DNA from 2 places in the Paraglaciecola sp. T6c genome. Region 1 is predicted to be linked to the other one. Evidence: predicted binding sites of a transcription regulator. Region 1 holds the regulator's gene; the other holds the start of a gene.

Region 1 (14,957 bases):
TCTTACCTAGCTTGTTTGTGGGGTTAATCGTCGCAGTATTTCAAGCCGCCACATCCATAAACGAACAGACAATGAGCTTTCTACCGCGCTTGATTGTCACTTTATTGGCCCTTAGCTGGGGTGGACATTGGCTAGTACAGCAGTTAATGGACTTCACCTTCACTATGGTAGAGCGTATCCCGGAAGTGGTGGGTTAGCATGGCGTTTTCCGCCGACATTATCACTCAGTTCATGGGTGACATGTTACTGCCATTCATGCGTATATCGGGCATGTTGGCGACCATGGTTGGCTTGAGTGCGAAAACAGTTCCCACTACTGTACGCGCTTTATTGACGCTGTTTATTACTTTCATTATTTTGCCTGTTATACCGCCTGTGCCGGTTGTAGAAATACTCTCAGTAAGTACCTTCGTGTTGGTGATCCAGCAACTTATTATCGGTATTTCCCTGGGGTTTATCTCAACCATGGTGCTGAATACCTTTGTATTGGCAGGGCAAGTCGTGGCGATGCAAACAGGGCTTGGATTTGCTTCCATCGTCGACCCAGTCAATGGCATCAATGTACCCGCGGTAGGTCAGTTCTACTTAATTCTAGCGACTTTGCTCTTTTGGGCGCTAGATGGCCATTTAGCCATGATCCGTATGGTGGTGATGAGCTTTACTGCATTTCCAGTAGGAGAAGCGTGGCTTCAGCCAGAGCAATTTAGAGAAATCGCCCATTGGGCTGGTTGGATGTTTATTTCCGCCGTGACCTTGTCTTTAGCGCCGATTGTATCTTTATTGATTGTTAACTTGGCGTTCGGTGTTATGACCAAGGCGGCGCCGCAATTGAACATTTTTAGTTTGGGTTTCAGTATCGCGCAAATCATGGGTTTGGTGATTATCTGGATCACCATGGATAATTTCACTTACCACTTTGAAGTACAGTGGGATAGAGCTCAGCAAATGATGTGTCAGCTCGTTAGAGTTTGTCCTTAAAGGAGGCGGTTTATGTCTGACGCTAATGAAAAAACAGAAGACCCCACATCCAAAAAGATCACCGACTCCAGAAAAAAGGGCCAAGTCGCGCGATCCAAAGAACTCTCGACGGCCCTTGTTTTAGTCTTTAGCGCTGCTGCGTTCATCATGATGGGAGGGCAAATTGCCAAGGCGATTTACCTAGTTACTCAGCGCACATTTACTCTATCGCGTGATGAAACCTATGACTTTACGCATATGTTTCAAGCATGGGGCTCAGCGATCGAAACAGTCGCCACGCCCGTTATGCTGTACATGGTCATCATTACCGCAGCGGGCATTTACGGCAATATTGCGCTTGGTGGCTACAATTTCACCTGGCAGGGAGCGGCACCTAAAGCCAATAAGCTCAATCCGCTCGCTGGCTTTAAGCGCATGTTTGGTATGAATGGTTTAGTTGAATTGCTTAAAGCGATAGCCAAAGTGATAGTGGTGATGGGCATGGCTTATGTCGCTATGTTGGTATTTAAGGATGAAGCTTTACACCTTGATTTAGAACTGTATCCACAAAACTTATTTCATGCAATGGACTTAATATCATGGGCATTTCTCATGATGTGCTGTGCACTTATTCCTATCGCGGCGTTTGATGTGCCGTATCAAAGTTACAAGCACAACAAAGAAATGAAAATGTCGAAACAGGAAGTGAAAGACGAAAACAAAAACGCTGAAGGTGACCCACAGGTTAAAAACCGTATTCGTCGATTACAATTTCAAGCTGCTGCAAACCGTATGATGCAAGAAGTACCTACGGCCGATGTGGTGGTAACGAACCCGACGCATTATTCCATCGCCTTGAAATATGATCAACAAGGCACCCGAGCACCCGTGCTCGTTGCCAAAGGGGTCGATGAAATGGCGATGCATATACGTAAAATAGCCGACGCACATGAAGTGCCTATTGTCGCATCGCCCATGTTGGCTCGAGCAATTTATTACTCTACTGAAGTGGAGTCTGAGATCCCGGCTAAGCTATTCATGGCCGTGGCGCAAATTTTGGCTTATGTCTTTCAACTAAAAGCCTACAAAAATGGCAAGGGAAAACGTCCTAAGTCAGTACCCACAAACCTTCCTATCCCTTACGAATTGAGGCGCTAAAGTCTCACCAGCCTGCGGTTAGACTAAAGATTAATGCATGGCGTAGGGGTGTTTTACCTCATTTGGCGCGGTAGTTGCTTTATGAAGTAAAACGTCCGTCAGGTGTCAAAAAATACGCGCTATGCAACTAACAGCTTATCTTAATCGTTTCGACAAAAATCAATTTCAGTCTGTTATGTCTGGACTTGGTGCGCCTCTTGTATTGTTGGCCATCATGGGAATGGTTATTTTACCCATGCCAGCGTTTCTTCTCGACGTGCTGTTTAGCTTTAATATTGCTTTATCACTGGTCATTATCTTAGTGTCTGTTTTCACTAAGAAGCCCGTCGACTTCGGAATTTTCCCACTCGTTCTGCTAATTGCCACTGTACTGCGCTTAGCCTTGAATGTGGCATCAACACGGATTGTTTTGCTGGAAGGGCACGAAGGCGGTGATGCGGCGGGGAAAGTGATCCAAGCATTTGGCGAAGTGGTTATTGGTGGTAACTACGCTGTGGGTATTGTGGTATTTGCCATTCTGTTGATTATTAACTTTAAAGTGGTGACCGCAGGTGCTGGACGTATCTCAGAAGTGAGCGCACGCTTTACGTTAGATGCAATGCCAGGTAAGCAAATGGCCATTGATGCAGATTTAAACGCAGGTTTTATCGACCAAGATGAAGCCCGTAAACGCCGGTTTGAAGTGACCAGTGAAGCCGACTTCTATGGCTCAATGGACGGTGCGTCTAAATTCGTAAAAGGGGATGCGGTTGCAGGGTTATTCATTATGTTGATCAACATAGTGGGCGGTTTATTCATTGGCATTTTTCAACACGACTTAGCCTTCGGGCAGGCCGTCGAGATTTATACATTGCTAACCATAGGTGATGGCCTAGTTGCACAAATTCCTTCGTTATTGTTGTCTGTAGCGACAGCGATAATCGTCACTCGTGAAAACGACTCCCAAGAAATGGGACAAGAACTCACTCGTCAATTAGGTAATCGCCAAGCGTTATACATCACCAGTGGTATTTTGTTTGTCATGGGTATAGTGCCGGGCATGCCGCATGTGGCTTTCTTGGGGTTTAGTGCGTTAGTGGGCGGATATGCTTATTACCAGCACTGGAGCGAAAAGAAATTGGCCTCACAGCCGGAAGTATTGGCGCCTGAAAAAGAACGTGGCACACCAAAACCTGCTGAAATCAAAGAACTAGGTTGGGATGACGTGCAACACGTTGACACCATTGGTTTAGAAGTAGGTTACCGCTTGATCCCGCTGGTAGATAAATCACAAGGCGGCGAGTTATTGACACGTATCAAAGGGGTCCGTAAGAAGTTGTCTCAAGAGCTTGGCTTTCTTATACCTCCAGTTCATATTCGCGATAATTTAGATTTAAGTCCTAACAACTACACCATATCCATGTTGGGAGTCTCTGTTGGCGAAGCGGAGATCAGCCACGACGACGAGCTGGCGATTAACCCAGGTCAGGTATTTGGCAAATTAGATGGAACCGTGACAAAAGATCCAGCATTTGGCCTAGATGCCGTATGGATCCGCTCGAACCAACGTGAGCACGCACAAACGTTAGGTTATACCGTGGTCGATAGCGCCACGGTTGTCGCGACTCACCTAAGTCAACTTCTGACTAATAATGCGTATCAATTACTTGGTCACGAAGAGGTTCAGCAGTTGTTGGATATGCTTGCCAAGCAAAGCCCTAAATTAGTAGAAGGTTTAGTACCTGATATTTTGTCACTTAGTACCGTGGTTAAAGTACTGCAAACGCTATTGTACGAAGGCGTGCCTATCCGTGATTTACGCACCATTGTACAAACCTTGTGTGAGTATGGACCTAAGAGTCAAGATCCTGATGTGTTGGTGTCTGCGCTGCGTATCTCTCTTAAGCGCCTCATCATTCAAGAGATCAATGGCGGACAAGCCGAGTTACCAGTCATAACTTTGGCGCCAGAGTTGGAACAGATGTTGCACCAGTCATTACAAGCCGGTGGAGGAGATGGCGCAGGAATAGAACCTGGTTTAGCTGAACGTTTACAAAAGTCACTAAATGATGCTTCTCAACAGCAAGAATTAGCGGGCGAACCTGCGGTGTTACTCACCTCAGGTATGTTACGCCCAGTGTTATCAAGGTTCTTGAAGCACGCAGTACAAGGTTTGCATGTGTTGTCATATCAAGAAATTCCAGATGACAAACAAATTAAAATAGTCAGTGCGGTGGGTCAATAGTCCGTCACCAGATGCAAGTAGCAAGGGGTAAATTGTGAAAATTAGACGCTTTTATGGCAAAGACATGCGCGAGGCTTTGAAACAAGTCAAAGACGAGTTGGGCGATGATGCAGTCATCATGTCTAATAAAAAGCTAAGCAATGGTGTGGAAATTGTCGCTGCATATGACAAAGAGCCAGCTGCAAGCCCTAAGCGCGCCGAGTCCAGTTTGACGTCTGCACCGAAGCCCAGAGCAGAATCCACTCCTACCCTCAGTGAAATCATCGGTGACAGCGGACCGGATAGCCTTAGAGCATTGCTTGAAAAACAAATTCAAGCAAAAGAGTCAGCTCATCAAGCGAGTCAGCCTGTTGCTCAGCCTGCAAAGCCTCAAAATGTAACAAGTCAGCCGCAACGCCAAACGCAGGCGCAACCAGAGGTACCCAACGTACCGCATCAGCAAGACGCATTAAATGAAATGCGTCAAGAGCTAGCCTCTTTACGTAATGTGCTTCAGTTCCAAGTGGCTGGTCTTTTGCAACAAGACAAAGGACGAAACCATCCTTTACACGGCTATTTAACCAACAAGTTACAAAAGATGGGTATCAGTGAAGCACTGGCCAATGAAGTGGTTTCTTATACCCCGGCAGATACTGATGAGCGTCAAGCTTGGTTGTTTTTATTAAAACTGCTGGCTAATCGCATACAAACTGAAGAAAGTAACTTACTGACCAAAGGCGGCATCGCAGTTTTAATGGGCCCTACTGGGACTGGAAAGACAACGACTGTGGCAAAACTTGCCGCACAAGCTGCGCAAAAATACGGTGCTCAAAATGTCGGCTTGATCACCATTGACAGCTATCGAATCGCTGCTTACGAGCAAATTTCTACCTATGCCAGAATTATTGGTTGCTCGGTGAAAAAAGCGCAGAACGCTGAAGAGTTATCAGATCTGTTATTCCAGTTTAGGAATAAGCGCCTTATACTTATTGATACTGCAGGGTTTGGGCAAAGAGATGTTAGACTGATCAAGCAGTTAGAAACGTTGAAGCAGAGTACAACGGCGAATATCAGCAGTTATTTGGTCATGCAAGCCAACAGTCAATATCAAGTTATGCAGCAAACCATTGCTGCTTACAAACAGATTTCTTTACAGGGTTGTATTTTCACCAAAATAGATGAATGCTACAGTCTTGGAGAGGCAATTAGTGCGGCCATCGAGCACAAATTGTCCGTGAGCTTTATTACCGATGGCCAAAAGGTTCCGGAAGACTTGAAAGTGGCAGATGCAAAATTTTTAATAACCAGCGCCGCTAAGCTTTATAAAAAGCACGTATTAATTCATACTAGTGGTAACTCACTAAATAACGCAGCAGTGGCAGTATGATTGAGGACCAAGCGAGTAGCTTAAGAAGAATGAATCAATCTCGATTAATTAAAGTGATCGCCGTTACCGGTGGTAAGGGCGGCGTGGGTAAAACCAACGTCACGTTAAATACCGCGATCTCTATGGCCCAGCAGGGTAAGAGAGTCATGGTATTAGACGCAGATTTAGGCTTAGCCAACGTGGATGTGTTACTTGGCTTACGTGTGGTGAAAAACCTTTCACATGTATTGTCAGGGGAATGCACTCTAGACGAAGTCCTTGTTGAAGGTCCCCACGGGATTAAAATTGCGCCAGCAACCTCTGGCAGTCAGTCAATGACTGAACTCACTCCAACCGAACATGCAGGCTTAATTAGAGCATTCAGTGAGCTGCGCTCGCAAATTGACGTATTAATTGTTGATACTGCGGCAGGTATTTCAGATATGGTTTTAAGTTTCTCACGTGCCTCGCAAGATATCCTAGTGGTAGTGTGTGATGAACCTACATCTCTCACAGATGCCTATGCATTGATCAAAATTTTGAATAAAGAGCACGGTGTTTTTCGTTTTAAAATTGTCGCCAATATGGTGCGCAATATGCGAGAAGGACAAGAGCTGTTCAATAAGTTAACAAAAGTCACCGACCGCTTTTTAGACGTGGCCTTAGAACTAGTCGCCACTGTACCGTTTGATGAAAATATTCGTAAGTCGGTTCGTAAGCAAAAAGCGATTGTTGAAGCATATCCAACTTCGCCAGCGGCTATCGCTATTAAAAAGCTAGCTCAACAGGCAGCAGGTTGGCCAGTGCCTTCTCAGCCAGGAGGGCATTTAGAGTTCTTCCTTGAGCAGTTGGTGGCCAAAAAAGCCGTGGGCGATATTCGGTGAACAGTAAAGCCGCTGCGTATCAGCAGTTAGATGACAGAAATGCACTGGTGGAGCGTCATGCTCCATTGGTAAAGCGCATTGCTCATCATCTTATTGCCCGCTTACCCGCCAGCGTATTGGTCGACGATCTCATTCAAGCCGGTATGATTGGTTTACTTGAAGCGTCTCGTAACTTCGATGGCACCAAAGGTGCGAGTTTTGAGACCTTTGCAGGTATTCGAATTCGCGGCTCTATGCTTGACGAAATTCGAAAAGGTGATTGGACACCACGCTCTGTGCATAAAAATGGCCGTGCGATAACGGATGCCATTAATAAAGTTGAGCGTGAGACAGGCCGTGACGCCAGAGATGTAGATATAGCCAAAAAACTTGAAGTCAGCATTGAGCAATATCACCAAATGCTTGGTGAAGTGAATGCAGGTAAAATTATTGGCATGGAAGATTTAGGGGTATCGGAAGATGTGGTGACAACAGAGCAAACTAAAGGCTCTGATACTCCGTTTGAAGATTTGCTCCAAGGCTCTTTTCAAAAAGCCTTAGCCCATGCCATTACAACCTTACCTGAGCGTGAAGCAATCGTATTATCATTGTACTATGACGAAGAATTGAATCTACGTGAAATAGGTGAAGTTCTAGACGTGAGTGAATCACGTGTTAGCCAAATACACAGTCAAGCTATGCTAAAACTAAAAAGTAAAATGCAGACTTGGCGTATTGAAGAATAAACAAATAACATATAAATGTTTTGATTTTGCCTCGAGCGGAGAAAGTTTTGGATAAGAATATGAAAATTTTGGTTGTTGATGATTTCTCGACAATGCGTCGCATCATCAAGAACCTATTGAAAGATCTAGGTTTTACTAATATTCAAGAAGCGGATGATGGCAGTACCGCATTGCCTATGCTTCAACAAGGTGATTTTGATTTTGTAGTGACTGACTGGAACATGCCAGGCATGCAAGGAATTGATTTATTGCGGGCGATCCGTGCCGACGAAAACCTTAAACACACACCAGTGTTAATGGTAACGGCAGAAGCCAAAAAAGAACAAATTGTAGCGGCGGCGCAGGCTGGTGTTAATGGGTATGTTATCAAACCATTTACTGCTGCGACCCTTAAAGAGAAGTTGGCCAAGATATTTGAACGCTTAGGTTAGTCAGGCTTTTCTCAACGATAAGGAAGGCCTTATGACCTCACATCCAGCCCCCATGAAGCTAGAAGATGCAAAGCAATTAGTCGCTTTACTTGAAAGTGGTAATAATCAAGGCGCTCAGCAGCTTCTCGATAGTGTCAATGACACCAATTCTGTCGAACTGTTCGAAGAGGTAGGTAAATTAACTCGCCAACTTCATGATTCTTTGAATAACTTTCAACTCGATGAACGTATTGCTAATTTAGCGAATGAAGAGATCCCTGACGCTAAAACGCGGCTCACGTATGTTATTGAAACCACTGAGCAAGCCGCGAATCGCACGATGGACTTAGTCGATGATTGCATGCCCATTGCCGAAAAGCTCAATTCTGAAATGAACGAAATCATTCCTGAGTGGAAGAAGCTTTTTAATCGTCAGTTAGAGCTGGGCGAATTCAATGCCCTGTGCAGACGCCTCGACACCTTTTTAGAAGAGGGCAAGGACGAGTCTGGAAAATTAAACGCATTATTAACCGAGATGCTACTAGCTCAAGGCTATCAGGACATCACAGGGCAAATTATTCGCCGGGTCATTGAACTAGTTAAAGAAGTAGAAGACAGCCTAGTGCATATGTTAACGATGTTCGGTGGATCAGAGTCAGCGGAAATTCCTCATATATCTGATAAACAAGCCGATAGTGTTAAAGCGGAAGGCCCAATTCTCGATGCAGCTAACCGTGACGACGTCGCATCTAATCAAGATGATGTTGATGATTTACTGTCAAGTTTAGGATTTTAGAGGCGTTACAATATGGGGTTTGATGTTGACGAGGAGATCCTTCAGGATTTTTTAGTAGAAGCGGGTGAAATACTAGAGCAGCTTCAAGAACAGCTGGTTGAGTTGGAAAATAATCCGCAAGATTCGGATTTACTGAATGCGATTTTCAGAGGCTACCACACGGTTAAAGGTGGCGCGGGCTTTCTTTCGTTAACCGAATTAGTCGATATTTGTCACGGCGCTGAAAACGTATTCGATGTCATGCGTAACGGCCAACGTTCATTAACGCCAGAGTTAATGGATATTATTCTTCAAGCAACCGACGAAGTCGTCGCCATGTTTGAAGATGTAAAATCGAACAAACCCTTGGTAGCAGCAGAGCAATCGTTATTAGATACATTGCATCGCCTGAGTAAGCCAGAGGCGCAAGACCAAGTTGCTGCGCCTCCAATTATCGAAACGCCAGTAATCGAGGCGCCCAGTGAAGCGGCATCTCAGCCTAAAACAAATTCGGATGACTTTGACGAATCCGAGTTTGAGGCCTTGCTTGATGAACTTCACGGTGAAGGTAATCCCGTTGGAGGAGCATCGCAATCACCATCAATTAAGCCGCCACAATCCACAGAGTCTTCCAGTGGCGCTGATATGAGTAGTGATGGTGACGATATTAGTGATGATGAGTTTGAAGCGTTACTCGATCAGCTTCATGGAGAAGGGCAGTTTGGCGGCTCTCAAGACGCTCCCTCTGAATCGACTGACGCGCCCGTAGCAAGCACAAATTCTGAATCAGAAGATATCAGTGATGATGAATTCGAAGCGTTACTCGATCAGCTCCATGGTAAAGGGCAAGGGCCTGTTACCAAAAAAGAAGCTAACGGAGAAACAAGTAAAGCGCCAAACACTCCAGTAACGTCGGCAGTATCTGATAACACGCCGTCGCAATCCGCAAGTGAAAAAGCCACTGATAAAAGTAACGACACTAAGTCGAGTGCGCCCAGCATTGCCTCTAGCCAAGCCAATATACCTGCTAAAAGCCCTGGGGCGGCGGAAAAGTCGGCTGTTTCTAAGCGTGAGGAAAAGCGTCCCGCAGCACCACAGCCGGAAACGACGGTTAGGGTGGATACCAAGCGCTTAGACCAAATCATGAATATGGTAGGTGAGTTGGTATTAGTGCGTAACAGGTTGCTTAGTTTAGGTTTATCCGTCAACGACGAAAGTATGTCAAAAGCGATTGCTAATTTAGACGTGGTCACCGGCGATTTGCAAGGCGCCGTGATGAAAACGCGCATGCAGCCCATCAAAAAAGTGTTTGGGCGTTTTCCTCGAGTCGTGCGTGACTTAGCGCGCACCTTGAAGAAAGAAATTACCCTTGAACTAGAGGGTGAAGAAACAGATTTAGACAAAAATTTAGTCGAGGCCCTTGCTGATCCTTTGGTGCATCTAGTACGAAATTCAGTGGATCATGGTATAGAAATGCCAGCGGATCGGGTCGCAGCGGGCAAGCCATCTTTAGGTACGGTAAAGCTATCAGCTTCTCAAGAAGGTGATCATATTTTGCTGAGCATAGTCGATGACGGTAAAGGCATGGACCCTGATAAGCTTAAAGAAATAGCTATTTCTCGAGGCGTATTAGATGCTGATGCCGCGGCTCGAATGACAGATGAAGAAGCATTCAATTTAATTTTCGCTCCGGGTTTCTCGACCAAAACTGAAATATCCGAAGTGTCAGGCCGCGGCGTTGGTATGGACGTGGTGAAAACCAAAATTAACCAGCTAAATGGTACGGTCAATATCGATTCTGTGCTGGGCAAAGGCACCACGCTAGAAATTAAAGTGCCACTGACTTTGGCAATATTACCGACTCTTATGATAGTGGTTGGCGATCAAACCTTCGCATTACCATTAGGCTCGGTAAACGAAATTATCAACATGGATATGAGTAAAACCAATACAGTTGATGGCCAATTAACAAAAATCGTTCGTTCCAAAGCGATCCCATTATTCTATTTACGCGAGTGGTTAGTACGCAAAAATGCTAAGCCAATCCCGCTAGATCGCGCTAAGGGACATGTTGTTGTCGTGCAAATTGGTACCCAGCAACTCGGTTTTGTGGTTGATGCGCTCATCGGTCAAGAAGAAGTGGTGATTAAGCCATTAGATGAATTGCTACAAGGTACTCCTGGCATGGCTGGCGCAACGATTACCAGTGATGGTGGGATTGCGTTGATCCTAGATGTTCCAGGCCTACTAAAGCATTATGCTAAGAAAAAAGCCGATGCCATTCGACAAGCGCGTTAAACACGAGGTTTTTACAAAATACACATGGCATACAAGATATTAGTTGTTGATGATTCGATTTTTTTTAGGCGCCGTGTAAAAGAAATTCTAGAGCAAGACCCCAGTTTACAAGTCATAGGTGAGGCCAGAAATGGTCAAGAAGCAATTGAGATGGTCGCTACGCTTAATCCTGATGTAGTCACTATGGACGTGGAGATGCCTATCATGGATGGGATCACTGCCGTCAAAAAAATAATGGCCCGTAAACCCGTCCCCATCATTATGTTTTCTTCATTGACACTTCAAGGTGCTAAAGCCACCTTGGACGCACTGGACTCAGGCGCAATGGACTTCTTACCCAAGAAGTTCGAAGATATCGCGGCAAATCGTCAAGATGCCGTTGCGCTTTTGCAATCTCGGGTCAAAAGCTTGTGTAGAAAGCAACACGGACTGCGCCCCGCTTCTGTGCGTGTGGCCCCTCCTAAAGCGATTTTGTTCAATAAGCCGGTTAGTCGAAATCCTGCTAAACGCTCAGTGCAAGCGACCAGTAGTATTCCGTTGGGAGCCCCACTTTATCATTCTTCGTCCAGTGGTATTCCGTCGGGTAAAAAGTATCGCTGCTTAGCGATTGGCACGTCCACAGGCGGGCCGGTTGCTCTACAAAAAGTGCTCACAGCTGTCCCAAAGAATTTTCCTTATCCTATCTTTATTGTGCAACACATGCCGGGCTCCTTTACTAAGGCATTTGCAGAGCGACTGAATCAGTTGTCGCAATTGACTGTAAAAGAAGCGATGAACGGTGAAGAAGTTAAAGCAGGCGTCGCGTATTTAGCACCTGGTGGCCGTCAAATGACCGTTCAGGGCGATAGTCAACGTGTTTCTTTTCGAATTTATGATGCACCAGACAGTGCCGATATACTGTATAAGCCCTGCGTTGATATTACGTTTGCGTCAATTGCGCATGTATATCACGGTGATGTCTTAGGGGTCATACTCACAGGGATGGGCTCTGACGGAAAACTTGGCGCCAGCAAGCTAAAAAGTAAAGGTGCAAAAATTTGGGTGCAGGATGAGCTAAGCTCAGTAGTATATGGCATGCCACAAGCTGTAATGAATGCAGGTATCGCTGAAAAAGAGTTTTCTATAGATGCGTTTGAAAGCCATATTTTAAAAGAGATGGCGTAGAAACTGACGTATTTTGACACTTTCGATAGAGAGTTAAAAAAACAGCAGGCGACTGAAAGGTATTTATCGTGAAAGTATGGACAGTAGCAAACCAAAAAGGGGGCGTTGGTAAAACTACGACAACAGTCACCCTAGGTGGTTTGCTTGCGCAGCGTGGAGCAAAGGTCGTCCTAATCGATACCGATCCCCATGCGTCCTTAAGTTACTATTTTGGTATTGACTCTGACGAATTATCACGCAGTTTATACGATATCTTTATTCACGAAGGGCCTTTAGACAAAGGCGCTGTTTTAGATTGCTTATGCCCAACTAAACTTGACTCGCTGTTCATCTTGCCTGCTAGCATGGCGCTAGCCACATTAGATCGCAAGCTAGGGAATCAAAGTGGCATGGGGTTAACCCTTAAAAAAGCGCTCGGGTTGATCGAAGATGAGTTCGAGTACGCGTTAATTGATTGCCCGCCTGTGTTAGGTGTACTCATGGTCAATGCGTTGGCTGCGTCTACCCGAGTGATTATTCCAGTTCAAACCGAATTTTTAGCGCTCAAGGGGTTAGAGCGAATGCTTGGCTCGTTGCACATTATGCAGCAGTCATTACGTAAGGAGTTTCGCTATACCATAGTGCCGACCATGTTTGATAAACGCGTAAAAGCGGCAATAGGCGCCTATCACACATTACGAGAAACCCATGGTGATAACGTTTGGCAGGGATTAATTCCTATCGATACTAAGTTTAGAGACGCCAGTTCAAACCACGCGTTACCTTCAATTCACGCGCCTAAAGCACGAGGCGTGGTAGCGTACACAAGTTTGTTGCGTCATTTACGTTTGTTAGGGGCTGCGAAATGAATGCTAAACCGCCAGGCAAAAAAAGCGTTATGGAAGAATATTTGTCTTCCTTACTTATCGAAGATGTCGAGCAAGATGGGCCACTCACCGAAGAGATTGAGCAAAACGCGTCGTTGCAGCATGTCAGTCAGTTGCTCGACTCTGCCTCAGTGTTGCATACAGAACTGACTAGTTCAGTCTCCAGTGAAGTTGTGCTTGAGCCTGCAAAAATTGATAGCGATAACGTGCTGGCTAAACGTATCGACGAGCAACCTGCTAGCGATGAAGTATTTGAACACAGTCTAAAGGACGCCGAACTTCCCAGCCACGAACAACACGAGAGCGTGACGGTCAACACGGTAGATAATGACGGTGCCGTTAATAAGCAAAGCCAAAACGCGGATAACCCTGTAGCTAAAGATACAGGTATTTATCATGAAGCATTTCAAGTACTTATATTCGAAGTGGCCGGGTTGTCTCTGGCACTGCCACTTACTGAGCTTGGCGGGATCCACCAGTTAGCTGATGTTACGCCTATTTTTGGTAAACCGAACTGGTTTAAAGGTGTGATGCTTCATCGTGATGAAAAAATGAAAGTTGTCGACACTGCAATGTGGGTTATGCCTGAAAAATGTAATGAAAAGCTGGCGGATTCAGCTAAAAATCAATATCTTATCATGCTAGATAGCAGCGGTTGGGGTTTGGCGTGTGAGCGTATTATTGACACCATCACCTTACAAGCTGAAGATGTTAAGTGGCGCAAGTTTGACGGAAAGCGCACTTGGCTTAGCGGTATGGTAAAGAAAAAGATGTGTGCCTTGGTAAACGTGAAGCAATTAATTTCACTTTTGCAGCAGGGTATGAATAGTAAAGACAACTAGCAATTGCTGCTGGAGTATTAAAAATGAGTGATGACAAAACATCAAATAACGTACCATCTGATCGAAACGATGAAGTCTTGCAGTGGGTAACATATAAGCTAGGGGAAGAAACCTATGGCATCAATGTTATGCAGGTTCAAGAAGTATTACGTCACACCGAGATTGCCCCTGTTCCTGGCGCTCCAGATTACGTATTAGGTATCATAAACTTACGAGGTAATGTGGTAACGGTTATCGATACTCGTGCGCGCTTTGGCTTGGAGCCAACAGATTTAACGGACAACACACGTATCGTCATTATTGAGTCTGACGAGCAAGTAGTGGGCATTTTAGTAGACAGTGTTGCTGAGGTTGTTTATTTGCGCTCATCAGAAATAGACAGCGCGCCTAATGTAGGTACAGAAGAAAGTGCCAAATTTATTCAAGGTGTAAGCAATCGAGAAGGTGAGTTACTTATTTTAGTCGATCTGAATAAACTCTTAAGTGATGAAGAGTGGGAAGAGTTAACCAATATTTAATGCTCTGTTTCGTTATTAACTGATTTGGACGCAATTGTGGAAATAAGCCATCTGATTTACGTGGTTATTGTGGTCGCCATTTTATTATTTATCGGTGCTTTCGCCGTTTTGGCGAAACGTATTGCCTTATTGCAGCGTCAGAATGAGTGGCAACAAGAATCGTTGAGCGAATTACAAGAGCAATTGCTTGCTAACCAACAAGAGTTGCAGGAAGTGCGCGTGGGCAGCATTGGCATGGGAGACAAGATAAAAGCACTCGTTGCTACGGTAAGACAAACCGCTAGCCAACAAGAGCAACTCGCCAGTCAGGATCCCCAAAGTCGCCTGTACCAACAAGCGGCTAAATTGGTGGCCAGTGGTTACTCAGTTGAAGATTTGATGCACGAATGTGATATGCCAAAAGCCGAAGCTGAACTAATCTACAATCTACATAAACGCTAAAATTCAACTGAGCAAGTTACGTTGCAGGTGCCCATATCGTATTATCCCTAAGGTAAAGTTTGCGGTTTTTGCTTGGCGTTAACTTGCTTTTCTACACGGTTATTCTCCTCTTAATCACCTAGTGCATCGATTTAATTATCTCGCAACGCAGCGTGTCTCTCCATAAAATGTTGAAATGATAAACACAGGAGCACTTGGTTATGCTCTTTTGAACTTAAGCAGTTTTTACGTTTAGACGTCTAGACGTAAAGATGTTGACATTTACGGCGTTTTGCTCCAGATTTAACCTATCTAAACACATCTTGGAGCCACTATGCCTATTCGAATTCCGACAGAATTACCTGCACAAA
Region 2 (14,957 bases), 1.2 Mb from region 1:
CGCAACACATTTAGGGGACACCCGTACTTTAGGTTTACCCGTCGCCCAAACTATTTACTTTGAGAACACTGCCGAGCAAAGAGCCGATATGGGTATTAATGATAATATGCTGCGTTTTTCGATCGGTATTGAAGATGTAGACGATATTGTTGCGGACTTCGAACAAGCCTTTACCGCACTGGTGTAAATCGTCTCAGCTGACTTTATTGGTGAGATGAATAAATGACGAGTTGAACATAGCGACCTTGTTCAACTCGTTTACGGTACTCGGATTTCTAACTAGGGCTGTATACTAAAACTGGTCGTGATCTTAACTTTTCCTTCTAACATCAACATGACTGAGCAGTATTTTTCAGCTGACAGTTGAACGGCACGTTGAATGTGCTTCTCACTTAGGTTTTCGCCACTGACAACATAATGGGCATGAATCTCAGTAAACACTCTTGGGGCTTCATCTGCTCGCTGAGCATCGAGTTGACATTCGCAGCCGGTAATCCCTTGGCGTGATTTTTTAAGAATTTCTACTACATCAATAGATGAGCACGCGCCAACGGCCAATAATACGGCTTCCATAGGGGTCGCCTGACTGCCATCACCGTCCATTTCGATGGTTTTTCCTGTGTCAGTTTCACCAACGAATTTCATATCTGACTGCCAACTAACGGTCGCTTTCATTTTTTACTCCACTGCAAATAACTACTGCTTACATTCTATTTAATTAAGGTGATTTTGCTCTTATCAAGCAATATGCGTTTTTGCTTGTATAAAGCGCCTAGCGCCTTCTTGTATACATTTTTACTGACATTGAAGCGCTTTGATATTTCTTGCGCTGAGCTTTTATCCGTTAAAGTTGATATACCGCCATGGGCCTCGAGATCGTCAATAATTTGTTCTGCCAAATCTTTGCGTGCGCCATCATCGTGAAATTGAAAACACAGATCAATTTTGTTGTCCTCACGGATACGTTTAATAAACCCTTTAGTGCGCTCACCCATACGCAAAGGTTTAAACACTTCATCTTTGAATATCAAACCTAGGTGACTGCCATTTATCACCGCTTTGTATCCCATATCAGTGCGGCCACAAATCAATAAATCGACTTCTTGCTTAGGCGCAAAGTTCTGACCTTCTTCAAATAAAAAGTCACGTAAACGCGTGGAAGCAGCAACCTTCCCTGTTTCATCATCAAAATACACAAATACTACGTAAGACACGCCCTCTGCCATCGGGAAGTCTTGCTCGCTATAGGGCACCAGAATGTCTTTATCGATACCCCAATCTAAAAACGCACCTACATTATTTACACTCACCACCTTTAAGAAGGCGCATTCATCTACTTCAGCCAAAGGTGTTTGCGTGGTGGCGATCAAGCGACTGTCGCTATCGTGATAAATAAAGACGTGGCAGGTATCACCAATCTTACAATCTTCGGCAGCAAACTTAGTGGGGAGCAGAACCTCACCATCGTCTCCACCATCAAGGTAAAATCCGAAGGGTACCTGTTTAATTACGTTTAATGAGTTGAACTTACCAATTTGCAGCATAAAACCTGTCTGTGTTGAGCAATAGAAGCGAACCTTATTGTACCTGATATGAAGGATATTCACGGTAAAAATTCAAATTTGCTAACAAAGTAGCTTAATTCATTATAAAAATTCGTGGCATAATCCGCATTCAACAGCCCTTCTTCCAATGCTATTTTTTTGAGTCTTAACTATGAGCATCGTATTTTTAAATGGGGAATATCTCCCCCAAGAACAAGCTAAAATTTCACCTATGGACCGCGGGTTCTTATTCGGCGACGGCATTTATGAAGTGGTACCTACCTATCAAGGTGAAGCTGTTGGCTTTATGCCTCATATTGAACGTATGCAATCGGGTTTGGCGTCTATCGGCATTCAACTTGATTACACAGTAGAAGACTGGCAAGAAATCATTCATACGTTGATCGCAAAGAACGAGACCGGTAACCGCGGAATTTATCTTCATGTTAGTCGCGGCACTGACACCAAACGAGCTCATGCATATCCGACAGGCGTCGAACCAACGGTATTTGCCTTTTCATTCGAGATACCGCCTGCGCCGACACCAGACAAAGAAGGTGTAAAAGCGTTCAATGTTACCAGCAGTGAAGATTTGCGCTGGAAGCGATGCAATATTAAATCGACCTCGTTACTCGGCAATGTTATGCATTATCAACAAAGCCAAGATCTTGGTATGCAAGAAACCATACTGTTTAATCAACAACAGGAACTTACCGAAGCAAGCTCATGCAACGTATTTATGGTCAAAAATAACGTGATCGCTACTCCCGCTTTGGATAACCAACTGCTACCAGGTGTTACTAGAAAGTTGCTGTTAGCCATTTTACGTGAGCACAGCTCATTTAAGGTTGAAGAACGTGTTATCACGATGGACGAGGTACGTGATGCGGATGAATTATGGCTGACCAGCTCATCCAAAGAAGTGGCTCCTATTGTAACGCTTGATGGTACTCCGGTGGGTAACGGTTCTGTCGGTGATGTATGGTTGCAAGCACAAGCCTTGTTTAGCCAATATAAATATCAATATTAAAGGCCGTTAATGCCACGCCCTATTTCGATTACGGTAGATCTGGATGCTATCCGTCAAAACTTCGCATATGCAAATGCTCTGGGTGTTAACGCCTTGGAAAGTTCCATCAACGACCGTCAGAGCAATACTCTTGCGGTCATCAAAGCTGATGCTTACGGCCACGGCGCAGTAGCAACAGCGCGCGCTCTTAATGGCCAAGCCGCTCTACTTGCGGTATCGAGTATTGAAGAAGCCGTAAGTTTGCGCCAACACCATATAAAGACGCCCATTTTATTGCTTGAAGGCTGCTTTTGTCCTAGTGAATTGAGTGTTGTAAATGAATTAAACCTACAAATTGTTATTCACAACCAAAAGCAAATTGAAGATCTGCTGGCCCAAGTATTAACGAAGCCCATAAAAGTATGGTTGAAAGTTGATACTGGTATGCATCGCCTAGGCATACCTGTCTCAGATGCATTGAAGGCTTATACTCAACTCGCATCCAGTAAGAATGTGTGCTCGGTTATGCTTATGACGCACTTTGCTACATCTGATCACCCCGATCACCCTTTACTGCTGAGTCAAATACAGTCAATACAAAAGCTTGCTGAAAAAGTATCGGCGGAGCCGTCATACGCAGGTTGTAGCTTAGCCAATTCAGCTGCCCTACTTGCTACACCGAAAAGCATCAGCACTTGGAACCGCCCAGGGATCATGCTGTATGGTATTAGTCCCTTCAACCAAAGTGATATCAACGTTCTACCACTCATTCCGGCGATGACTTTTAGCTCAAAAGTGATTGCATTGAGACGCGTCGCAACTGGCGAGTCAGTAGGGTACGGCGCAATATGGACAGCGAAGCGACCAAGCATTATCGCCACTGTGGCGGCAGGTTATGGTGATGGTTACCCTCGAACGGCTAAATCTGGCACCCCTGTTATGGTCAATGGCCAGATAGCGCCGTTAGCGGGTCGTGTTTCGATGGACATGTTGTGCGTTGACGTCACTCAATTAACCGATATAAGTGAAGGCAGCCCAGTCGAGCTTTGGGGCAAGAATATACCGGTTAATGACGTGGCCGCTTGGGCGGATACGTTAGGCTATGAATTAGTCACCCGAATGCCAACGCGCGCCAAACGGGTATTTATTAACGAGTAAATTGAGCGCATATGCTATCGCTCAGCCACAACAACGGCCCTCAGGGGCGCAGGATAGCCTTCAATGGTTTTTGAGTGATCATTCGGGTCAAGAAAATCAACCAAAGATTGACTGTCCATCCACTGCGTTGCGCGCTGCTCTTCTATCGTAGTTTTTGCTAAATCTACCACGCGCACATTTTTAAAGCCCAGTCGTTTCATCCATAAACACAAGGCATCTGTACTAGGCAAAAACCATACGTTGCGCATTTGAGCGTACCTGTCCCCGGCCATCAATACAGTATTTTCATCTCCCTCAACTACAAGTGTCTCGAGAATGAGCTCGCCACCGGGTCGCAACTGATTTTTTAGCTGTTGTAAAAAATCGAGTGGACTTTTTCGGTGATACAGTACCCCCATTGAAAAAACCGTATCAAAGGCATTTTTTTCAGGTAGCTGCTCAACACCTACGGGCAATAAATGAATGCGTGGGTCGGGGTTAAAATGCTTAGTGGCTTGGAACTGCATCAAAAATAACTGAGAAGGGTCCGCGCCCACCACCATTTTGGCGTTTTCTCCTAGCATACGCCACATGTGGTAGCCACTGCCGCAACCAACATCAAGAACATAACGATTTTCTAACGACTGTATATGCGGTTGTACTCTTTCCCATTTCCAGTCGGACCGCCACTCTGTATCAATATGAATACCATGAATATGAAATGGCCCTTTACGCCATGGCATAAACTGCTTAAGTAAGCCTATAATTTGCTTCTGCGTATACTCGTTTATCTCGCTTTGCAGCCCAAATTCAACCCTCTCTTTGAGCTCAATTTCACTAGGATGAGTCTGAGGCAGCTTGCCAAGCAGCTTTACCCACTTGTTGAAATCACCGTGTAGCTGCTCTTTTTGCCAGGTAGAAATTTGCCCGGGAAGAAGCTCTAACCAAGCACTTAGCGGGGAGTCGGCAATTTCTTTATAAAACTGGTTGAACCAAGGGACTGACATGAACGGCGCCTGTAAAGTAAATAAATAAAAAAGTGTTAGCTTTTGATCGCGACAATGGAGGCAAAGTTAAAACACTGAAACCACAATACGACATCGTCAAAACCAGCATTTTGTAGTCTGGTTTGATGCGCCTCAAACGTTTCAGCCCGCAAAATGTTTTCAATTGATTCACGCTTTTGACTTATCTCTAGCTCGCTATAACCATTGCGCCTTTTAAACTCATGATGAAGGTCAATTAGTAACTCATTCCCTTGCTCTGATGCGTGGCGAAGCTTCTCTGAAAGTATGAAAATTCCACCCGGTGCTAAGCCATCGTATATGCTCTGAATAATCTGATCACGCTGAGTGGGGTCGATAAATTGCAATGTGAAGTTCATTACCACACTTGATGCATTTTCGATGTGGATATTTTGTAAATCATCGCAAATCACCTCTATGGGAGTATTCGCTTTATACGCTTTTACGTGCCGGGCACACCGCTGAGCCATAGCTTCAGAGTTATCCACTGCAATGATACTACAGTTATCAGCCACTACGTATTTTGCCGCTGCTAAGCTAACTGCGCCGAGGGAGCAACCGAGATCGTATATATTGGAATTGTTTGTAGCGTAGCGTCCAGCCAATTGCCCAATTGCATCGACGATGGTGTTATAACCCGGCACAGAGCGCTGGATCATATCTGGAAAAACCTCTGCTACGGTATCATCGAAGCGGAAATCACTTACCTGTTGAGGTTGTGAATAAATGGCGTCTTTGCTTGATTGCATGTAATTGATAATGATTGTGGAAAATTAGCGTAATTCTACCCGCAGCCACTAAACCACGCAATTCTCTTGTCTATTTGCACCATGGATTAAGAGGATCGTAAAAATTTTTCTGATATAAACAAACTGCATGAGGTATTTGTTACATCATACTTACGCCTTCTGATAGAATGTGTCACATAAATTGCAGGGAAGTTAATTAATCCCTTCATTAATCAAGACTAAAGTATTAGTCTTGTTACTTAATATTGAATTATTTATTGAAGGCAAATAAATGGCAAAGTTTTTAATTGCAGATGATCATCCGCTATTTCGCGAAGCTTTAGTGGGTGCACTAAGTCCACTGTTTGAAGATATTGAGATTTTGCAATCCGACTCGCTCGACTCTACATTAATGACGCTCCATGAAAACCCAGATATCGATTTAATATTACTCGATCTGCACATGCCTGGATGTGAGAATTTCTATGGTTTAATTCGAGTCACTCAGGATTATCCTGAAATTCCTGTCGCAGTAGTCTCGGCTAGTGACTCTATTGAAGTTGTTTCGTACGTGATGAGCTTCGGCGCAAAAGGTTTTGTACCTAAGTCCAGCCCTACTTTGATGATTGCTGATGCCTTGAAAACAATCATGAGCGGTGAAATTTGGTTAACTGAAGAGTTAAAAGCACAGATTGCCCAAATTGACGGTGAAGAACTCAACTTAGCGCAACGAATTGCAGAATTAACGCCTAAGCAATTTCAGGTGTTAAAGCTAATCCATGATGGTTTATTAAATAAACAAATTGCTCACGAATTAAATGTCACTGAAGCGACCGTTAAAGCGCATATCAGTGCAGTATTTAGAAAACTAGAAGTTAATACTCGAACTCAAGCAGTATTGCTGCTTAAAAAGTTAAATTTAGAAGATTAGTCCCCACCTCTAAATAACGTTAGTCACCTTTAGTGACTAACGTTATCTTGTTCCGAACTTTTATCGCTCCAGCGAGTTATTCACTCTGGTTAGTTCCTGAGAAGTTTAACGGTAAACCATTCAATAGCTTTTGATTAAAACTATGAAAACGTTGAATTGCAGAAATTAAATCTGGTGTGTGAACATCGCCCATTTGATTAATCAATCCATTAATCAAATCGTCATACTGTTCACCGCTTTCAAGCTTTTGCCTCGATTGCTCAAAAACATCCAGCATTTTATCTAGATAATGCGCGACCGGTTTAACCGTCTTATTAGGGTCTCCTCTAGGGTCATCTTCACTGAAATGAGAAACCGATTCATACGCCTGAATAGATTGGGTTTGCTCTTGTCTAGTTAATTGTAAAGCAAAACCGGTTAGCTCTTTTTCATCATATCCCAACTTTAATGCTTGATTGAATGCTGACTCAATATCACCGTTGAAGAATTCATCAGCTAAATCGCTGGCGTCAGCAACCAATGTACCTATCGCCTTTAATTCGTCTTCGTCTAACTCCCCCTGCAAAGTGAAAGACAGTGCATTACTGCTAATGTGCTCATAACGTTGCGTTGAAGTGACTTTAGCTGTCACGTTGTTACTTGCATCATCGCTTTCTTGTACTGAAGATTGCGTTACGCCCTTTTGCTCAGCGCTATCAAGGTTCGGCTCATCAGCCACGTCGTTTTCGGCTATATCTTGTGCATTGTTTACCGATTGAGGTTTCGATGGCTCTACTGGCTGCTGAAACACTTGTTCTTCTTCAACTTTTACCAGCAACTTTTGGTTTAACTCAAAGCTTTCCAAGTCTTCAAAGCGAATGTTAACTTCGTCACCATCCAACGTACGAATACGTAACTCACCCGTGTCACGGCGTTGATAGTTCACTTGATTCTCCAACGAAACGTTAGACGTGCCGACATCGCTCGCTTCTTGAGTTTCTGAGAAAATCGAATCTCTTAGCTTTTGCAATCCCGTATCTATTAATTCTTGGCTTCGGCTAATCCCATTTTTGATGTCATCATTCATCACTCCGGCGAGATCTTTTTCAGCCATGCCAATGCCTTTTAATACCCCCGAACGAGCTTGCTCAAAAAGAGCATTCAAAGCATCGTCGTCAGCGCCTTTTCCTTGAGCATTTTTGATTGCACCACCTACAAAATTCAACACATTGCGAGCGACCTCTTCAAAGTCGAATAAACTTTTATTCGTCTCTTCCTCGTCAGCTTGCTGGGGTACTCTAAGCTGAAGTTTGCTTGCCCCAACCGATACACTGTGGTTCATGGAATTAGTTAATACTTGGCCTGCAAAAAAACTATGAGATGATAATGCGCCGCTCAAGGACGCCTTATCACCCGCCAGTGTGCTTGCTTGCTCAAGACCTGAATCACGCAATTGGTTCTGAAAGCTATTTGCCTCCCCCAAGTGCGCCGGCTTTTCACGCATGAAAGCCTTAATTTCATTAATATTCATTTGTGCCACCTCACTTTCCTCAACTAGGTTATCGGCCGCATGCTGGCTAAATTTAGTACAATTCATCGCAATCAAAAACTAATATTGCACAAGCGCTGAAAACACTTACAATCCCGCGCTCGTTAATAACATCATCTGGAGAATTGCCGTGCGCCCAACCGAAATTAACCCTGCGGACTATGAACAACAACTCGCTCAAAAAGTTAATAGCGTGCAACAGGCTTTCAAAACATTTTCGATGCCAGCATTAGAGGCGTTTTCATCAGCACCTCTGAATTATAGGATGCGTGCGGAATTCAGGATGTGGCACGACGGAGATAACTTAGATCATGTCATGTTTGACCAATCAACAAAGCAAAAGTATGCAGTAAATCAGTTTCCCCCTGCCAGTATCGTTATCAATGAAGTGATGATGAAGTTATTGTCATTAGTAAAAAAGAACGAAGTATTACGTAGAAAGTTATTCCAAATCGATTATCTGAGTACCCTAACCAATGAAATATTAGTCACCTTGGTGTATCACAAACCTTTGGAAGATGAGTGGCTAAAAGAAGCAAAAGCATTGCGCGCATTGTTAAGAGATGAATTTAAAATCGACATAATTGGCCGCGCGAAAAAGCAAAAAGTGCTGTTAGACAAAGATTATGTGATAGAAACGCTACCAGTGAATGACCGACTCTACACGTTTAAGCAAATTGAAAATAGCTTCACGCAACCAAATGCTGGGGTAAACAGCAAAATGCTTGAGTGGGCGTTAGATGTTACTCAAGATTGCCAAGGCGATTTACTCGAATTGTATTGTGGTGCAGGGAATTTCAGTCTTCCTCTGGCACAAAACTTTCGACAAGTATTAGCAACCGAAATATCTAAATCTTCGGTTGCTGCTGCGCAAGATAATATCCGTTTAAACAACATAGAAAACGTGACTATCTTAAGGATGTCGAGCGAAGAATTTGTGCAAGCACTAAACAATGAACGCAGCTTTAGGCGTTTAGAAGGTATCAATTTGCAGGATTACGATTGCCAAACAGTCTTAGTGGATCCCCCACGCTCTGGCCTTGATGACGACACGCTAGACATGATCAAAGAGTATCAAAACATTGTGTATATTTCGTGTAATCCTGAGACACTCAATAATAATTTGGCAGTATTGAGCGAAACACATAATGTAGTTCGATTTGCTCTTTTTGATCAATTTCCATATACACATCATGTGGAATCAGGAGTTTACTTGCAAAAGCGCTAAACGCCGGCGGCCTCTTTCGCCCCATTAGCGATAAATCGCAACTGCAACTTAACGCGCTGAGCCAACACTGCTTGTTGTTCAGCGCCTGAATCCAACGCTTCTGCACCCGCACTAAAAACAAGTTTAACCATAGCTTCTGCTTGTAAGTTCGCATACTGATAGGGCAACCCTGTTGTGCTCATAGTGTAATCTGTTAGCTCAACAATAAAGTGCTGAATTTCCCGTAATACAGCGGCACGAAATGCCAAAGACGTTCCGGTATGCTCACGAAGCAGCAACCGGAAAACATTGCTATGGGCGCAAATGAACTCCATAAACGTATCCACCGACGTGTTTATCACTCCCCCACCTGAGGCAATCCGCAATCGAGCCTGACGCATCAACTGCCTTAAGTTTAAGCCAGCCTCATCGACTAATGTTAAACCAAGCTCGTCAATGTCTTTGAAATGTCGATAAAATGAGGTCGGTGCGATGCCAGCCGCGCGAGCTACTTCACGCAAGCTGATGCTAGACAAACTTCTTTGCTCGTCCAGTAAACTAAAAGCTGCATCTATAATGGTTCGTCTCGTCTTAAGCTTTTGTTCTTGACGACTCACGTTACGCCCCTTTTGAATATTAATTCCTTTATATTATCCATATTTAACGCGAATCAGCACGAAGTAATAAGGTTCAATACAAGAAATAGCTTGCTAAATACGCGTTTGCTAGATAAATTAGCGTACAAGTGTAAGCTGAATAAAGTACTGCTTTTTGTAATGGAAAAACCCCGTTTAATTCTCACTAATGTTTTAGTCTTTGTGATTACTGGACTAGTCGCACTCTTTCTTGTGCCTTACGTTGCTCTAACCCAAGGGTTTGATGGCGCAGAGATCGCTGCGTGTATTATTCTTATTTACTTCTCAGGGATGTCTATCACCGCTGGATACCACAGGCTGTGGGCGCATAAAGCCTATGAAGCGAATACCTTTGTCAGAGTCGTACTGGCTATTGGCGGAGCAATGGCCCTTCAAAACAGCATATTACATTGGGTTTCTGATCACAGGATCCACCACAGGCATGTGGACGACAACGATAAAGACCCGTATTCGGCCAAGCGTGGCTTTTGGTATTCACACATGGGTTGGATGCTTCGCGAATATCAGATACACCGCTATTCTGATTATAGTAATTGTAAAGACCTTCAAAAAGACAAGGTCGTTGTATGGCAGCATAAGTACTACCTTCCCATCATGCTTATTTCTAACTTTGGCATTCCAATGGCATTAGGTTGGTTGAATGGTGATGTGCTTGGTATGGTGTTGCTTGCTGGTTTTTTCCGCCTAGTGGTTGTCCATCATGTGACGTTTTTTATTAATTCTCTTGCCCATATTTGGGGACGTCAACCTTATACAGATAAAAATACAGCCCGCGATAATGACATTTTAGCTTTTTTCACTTTTGGTGAGGGGTACCATAATTACCACCACATATTTGAATATGATTACCGCAATGGCATTAAATGGTGGCAGTTTGATCCAACTAAATGGCTAATACGAGGGCTGTCGTTTATAGGCTGGACCAAAAACTTACGCCGCTGCCCAGAAGAACGTATTGAGAAAGCGAAGATGGCGATGCAATTGCAGCGCGCACAACAGAAGTTATCTGTGCTTCCAAATGCCGATGAGATATTACATAGTTTACAGCAGGAATATGATGCAATCTTGCATAAAATGGGCGAAATGTACGCCACTAAAAAACGCTTAATGGAAATTCGCAAACATAAATTGAAGCGTAATTACGAGAAACTAGAACTAGATTTTAAATACCGCGAACTCAAATACAATTTAGAGTTACGAAAGCAAAAATGGCTGCAGCTGTATCAAGTAAAATATCAAATGGCTTAGTATTCTAAAGCTCCCACAAGGGGGCTTTTTTGTATGATAGATAAAGTGGTTTTATAAGAAGTGGAATAACTGAAGTATTAAAAAATTGACTTAGCCAAACAGTAAGTTAAGGGCTAAAAATAACCGTTCAATGTGAGCTTATCCCTACATTGAACGATTCAGGTATTTGGTTAACCTAGCACAGCCTTATTACTCAGCGACGTTGAGCACTAATAACTCTGACTCAGCTAATGCATCTTTGTGGGCTATGACATTGATACGCATGTCTTTTTCAAAAAATTGGATTGTCGCAATTGCATTGGCATCTTGCACTTGCGTTCTTTGAGTGATGTCTGACTGCATTTCACGAAACTTAACATTTTGTTGAATTTTGCTAGCGATACATGAACCGTCAATAGCAAATGTGGTAGATTCCATGCAGTCAAATAATCTGTTGTTCTGAGTTTCAGCTTGCGCTGATGCCGCACCGAATGCGCTTAAAATGCCAACAATGATAAATGATTTGATTCTTAACATAATGATTTCCTCGATAAATCGCTTAACAAAGCGCTAAGCATCGCAATCCAACGTGGAAACAAATCAACTCTTAAACCACAGGATTATGACAATAATATGACAAAACTGTATTTTTTGGAAGGAATATTAAATCACCGACTTTGACGACGCTAAAAAATGCCAAGTATGCAAAGCACATTTGCCCCTGAGCCCTCGTCCAATCATTCAAGGAAATCAGCGCTCAAAGATACTTATCGTAGGTCAGGCTCCTGGTATCAAAGCACACGAAACGAACAAGCCTTGGAATGATGCTTCGGGCGAACGCTTGAGGAAATGGCTGAATCTAGACGTTCAGCACTTTTACAATCCAGACAATATTGCAATTCTGCCGATGGCATTTTGTTATCCTGGAAAAGCGTCAAGTGGTGACAAGCCGCCGCGTAAAGAATGCGCGCCCCTTTGGCATGAGCGCCTCATAAACTCCATGCAAATCAAACATGTTTTATTGATTGGTCAATATGCTCAAAACTATTACTTACAGGATAAGCGATCGTTGACGGAAAGAGTAAAAGATTGGCAGGCGTACCAACCAAGGTTTTTCGTTTTGCCCCATCCGTCTCCAAGGAATAACATATGGTTGAAGAAAAACCCTTGGTTTGAGCAGCAAGTAGTATCAGCGATGCAGCACGCCATTGCTAAGATTATCTAGTATCTACAGGGATTGTCCTCTTTTGCGTTGCCCTATAAATGTCAGCAATTCACCAAAAGGCATTGGTTTAGCATACATAAAGCCTTGGGCTTCATCACAACCAAGCTTGAGTAAATAGTTGGCTTGCTCTGGCTTTTCAATACCTTCAGCAATCGTCCTCAGACCGAGTTTTGTCCCAAGTGTGACGATGGTTTCAGCAATAAAGGCCGATTTATTGGGGCTTATTTCACTAACAAACGCTCTATCAACTTTCAAGCGATCAAGCGGTAGCTGTTGTAAATAACTCATTGACGAAAAGCCTGTACCAAAATCATCAAGGGCTACCTTAACGCCAAACTCTTTGAGTTCATTCAGTGCTTCAACCACCAATTGGGGTTCATCCATCACAATGCTTTCAGTGATTTCTAACTCTATGCAATCAGGCTCTAAATCATTGTTTATAATTGCTTTTTTAACCAAGTTTATAAACGCAGGATCACGAAATTGAGGCATAGATATATTGACTGCCATGCGCAAGCCTTTGAATCCTGCTTCTGTTAGCAAACGCAGCTTTTCACATGACTCTTGCATAACCCACGCACCAATATCTATGATTAAGCCTGAGTATTCTGCCAGTGGTACAAATACCGCGGGAGAGACGAATCCCCCATCAGAAGAAGGCCAACGAAGTAGCGCTTCCATACCAATGATATCTTGAGTCACTAAGTCAATTTGCGGCTGATACCACAATTGCAATTTTCGCTCAGCGAAGTCTGTACGCAACTGACGGATCATCTCTAAGCGCCACGTCGTTTGCTCTTCCATTTCTGGGGCGTAATACTCAAAATTCGTTTTTAGACTTTTTTTCGCCCTATTTAACGCTATGTTGGCGTGCTTGAGTATATTGATACCCGTATTTTTTTTACCATTAAACCGACAAAAACCAAATGCCGCGCTCAGCGGTAGCATATGGTCGCCAGCCTCAAATGCATTATTAAACAAACCCTGAAGCGTAGCAGGATTGACTTCTCGCTCTGTACCGACAACGGCGAATACGTCCGAGCCGATTCGCCCCAGCGCTGCCGCTGTCGGAAAAGTGGATTCAATACGTTGAGCTAAGGCCAATAAGGTGTCGTTACCAGTATCCTGGCCTAGCCCGTCATTGATATCGGCGAAATGATTAATATCAATCAAAGCAACCACATCATTAGCGTGCTCTGCATCATTACTGATATCGTCTAGGCGGTTAATAAATTCGATTCTATTTGGCAGCTTGGTTAGCCAATCTTTAAACGCGGCAGTGTGTAGTTGATGGAATAAATTAACATTCTCATAACCCACTGAAATACTTGCTAAAAACACCTCGATCAGCTGCTCATAAGCTTCCGATATTTGTCGACCAATTTTTAAGAATACAGCTGCGTCATATTCAGAGCTTTTCAAATAAAGCACGGTGAAGTTATCGCCGTATATGTGATGCTGTTTTTGAAGACACTGATTAACCGATTGCACTATCTTTTCATCGTGCAGATTATCAATTTTTTTATTGATATAACTTGCGAACTCTCCTGCAGCACCCAATACATAGACCGCATTTTCATCTTTATCGATAACGGAACCAGCTCTGGCACATACAACCCCTGAGGAGTCCAAACCAATAAGCGAGCTTATTTGGGTCACCACACCTTCACAAAATCGATTGACTGAGTGCTCTTCAAGTAAATTTGCGGCCGAATGGATGATTTTTTCTAAACCAATACGACTTTGATTGATCGTTAGAATCTGTTGATATGAGCGTAACGAGGCGATAATGGTTGTGACAAGTTTGCTACGCGTTAACTCTGTTTTCGTCTTGTAGTCATTGATGTCGTATTCTTTGATTACACTTTCTTCAGGAGCATAACCCGGTTGCCCTGTACGCAAAATGATTCTGGGCTCTGTCAACTTCAGTTCATTTCGCATAGTTTGGGCCACTTGCAGGCCTGCGTCGTCCGTTTCCATAACGACATCTAGCAAAATAATCGCTAAAGTAGAGCCTAGAGACTGTATAATTTCAAGGGCTTCAGCCTTGGAATAGGCGTGATAAAAGGTCAAGTTTCGGTCATTAAGCACTAAATCAGAAAGGGCCAAACGTGTTACCGAGTGGATTTCCTCATCGTCATCAACCACCAGTATATTCCAGCTTCCTGCGAATTCAGTGTTGTCAGCCGTGTTCTCCTCAGAGAGAAAAATTAGCTCATCATTCTCATATTCCATTGGACACATTTAATTTACATTTCTCTTGAGTTTACCTGACCACTACAGCAGTATTTCTTAAGTTTAGCTAAATCCTGACTAAATCAAAATTAGTTCGCTCAATATATTACCAGACGCCATGCTACTAGGAACAAGCATACTATGGTAAATAATATTTACTAGATAAGATATTTGTATAAATACCCTATGAAAATAGACAACCAACATACACCGTCCCCGGCGCCTATTGAAAAGGTCAAAAGTAAGCCCTCGACTCCGGTGAGCCCTAACGCTGAGACCCCAGACAAGGGGCCTCAAGATGTTAGGGGCACTGCAGCACGGATGACACAATGGTTTGCACAAATTGGTGTATCACTGCCTTATCAAGGTATGCGTGCTAATAGCATAGAAACCAGAGTACAAAGGCGGCAGAAAATAGCAGCCCAACGTAAGCTAAGTAATATAGAAAGTGTGCTCGAAAAGGCGCTAAAATACTGTATTGAGGAAGGGGAGAATGAGCGTCTCG

What was found. Region 1 encodes FliA, which starts transcription of late flagellar genes. Its sites were predicted from a motif close to CTAAAGNTNNNNNNNNNNNNGCCGATA; they were not measured.
Region 2: PATL_RS20655 (DUF5610 domain-containing protein) is a predicted target of FliA. The motif match lies at 7,914-7,940, and genes of this name have one in related genera.

Annotation. Positions count from the first base shown of each region.
Region 1 is NC_008228.1:3,652,903-3,667,859, reverse strand. It holds gene fliQ (flagellar biosynthesis protein FliQ) at 1-197, shown strand, start outside; gene fliR (flagellar biosynthetic protein FliR) at 199-978, shown strand; gene flhB (flagellar biosynthesis protein FlhB) at 991-2,115, shown strand; gene flhA (flagellar biosynthesis protein FlhA) at 2,237-4,339, shown strand; gene flhF (flagellar biosynthesis protein FlhF) at 4,374-5,705, shown strand; gene PATL_RS15545 (MinD/ParA family protein) at 5,702-6,568, shown strand; gene PATL_RS15540 (RNA polymerase sigma factor FliA) at 6,565-7,293, shown strand; gene cheY (chemotaxis response regulator CheY) at 7,341-7,724, shown strand; gene PATL_RS15530 (protein phosphatase CheZ) at 7,756-8,499, shown strand; gene PATL_RS15525 (chemotaxis protein CheA) at 8,512-10,776, shown strand; gene PATL_RS15520 (protein-glutamate methylesterase/protein-glutamine glutaminase) at 10,801-11,940, shown strand; gene PATL_RS15515 (ParA family protein) at 12,009-12,788, shown strand; gene PATL_RS15510 (chemotaxis protein CheW) at 12,785-13,648, shown strand; gene PATL_RS15505 (chemotaxis protein CheW) at 13,672-14,166, shown strand; gene PATL_RS15500 (DUF2802 domain-containing protein) at 14,203-14,607, shown strand; gene metA (homoserine O-acetyltransferase MetA) at 14,921-14,957, shown strand, end outside.
Region 2 is NC_008228.1:4,845,778-4,860,734, forward strand. It holds gene PATL_RS20615 (cystathionine gamma-synthase family protein) at 1-187, shown strand, start outside; gene PATL_RS20620 (OsmC family protein) at 280-675, opposite strand; gene PATL_RS20625 (CvfB family protein) at 711-1,544, opposite strand; gene PATL_RS20630 (D-amino acid aminotransferase) at 1,717-2,574, shown strand; gene alr (alanine racemase) at 2,584-3,711, shown strand; gene cmoB (tRNA 5-methoxyuridine(34)/uridine 5-oxyacetic acid(34) synthase CmoB) at 3,726-4,697, opposite strand; gene cmoA (carboxy-S-adenosyl-L-methionine synthase CmoA) at 4,733-5,464, opposite strand; gene PATL_RS20650 (LuxR C-terminal-related transcriptional regulator) at 5,736-6,374, shown strand; gene PATL_RS20655 (DUF5610 domain-containing protein) at 6,451-7,884, opposite strand; gene trmA (tRNA (uridine(54)-C5)-methyltransferase TrmA) at 8,033-9,130, shown strand; gene fabR (HTH-type transcriptional repressor FabR) at 9,127-9,726, opposite strand; gene PATL_RS20670 (acyl-CoA desaturase) at 9,886-11,013, shown strand; gene PATL_RS20675 (hypothetical protein) at 11,203-11,529, opposite strand; gene PATL_RS20680 (uracil-DNA glycosylase family protein) at 11,708-12,217, shown strand; gene PATL_RS20685 (bifunctional diguanylate cyclase/phosphodiesterase) at 12,221-14,461, opposite strand; gene PATL_RS20690 (TIGR03899 family protein) at 14,639-14,957, shown strand, end outside.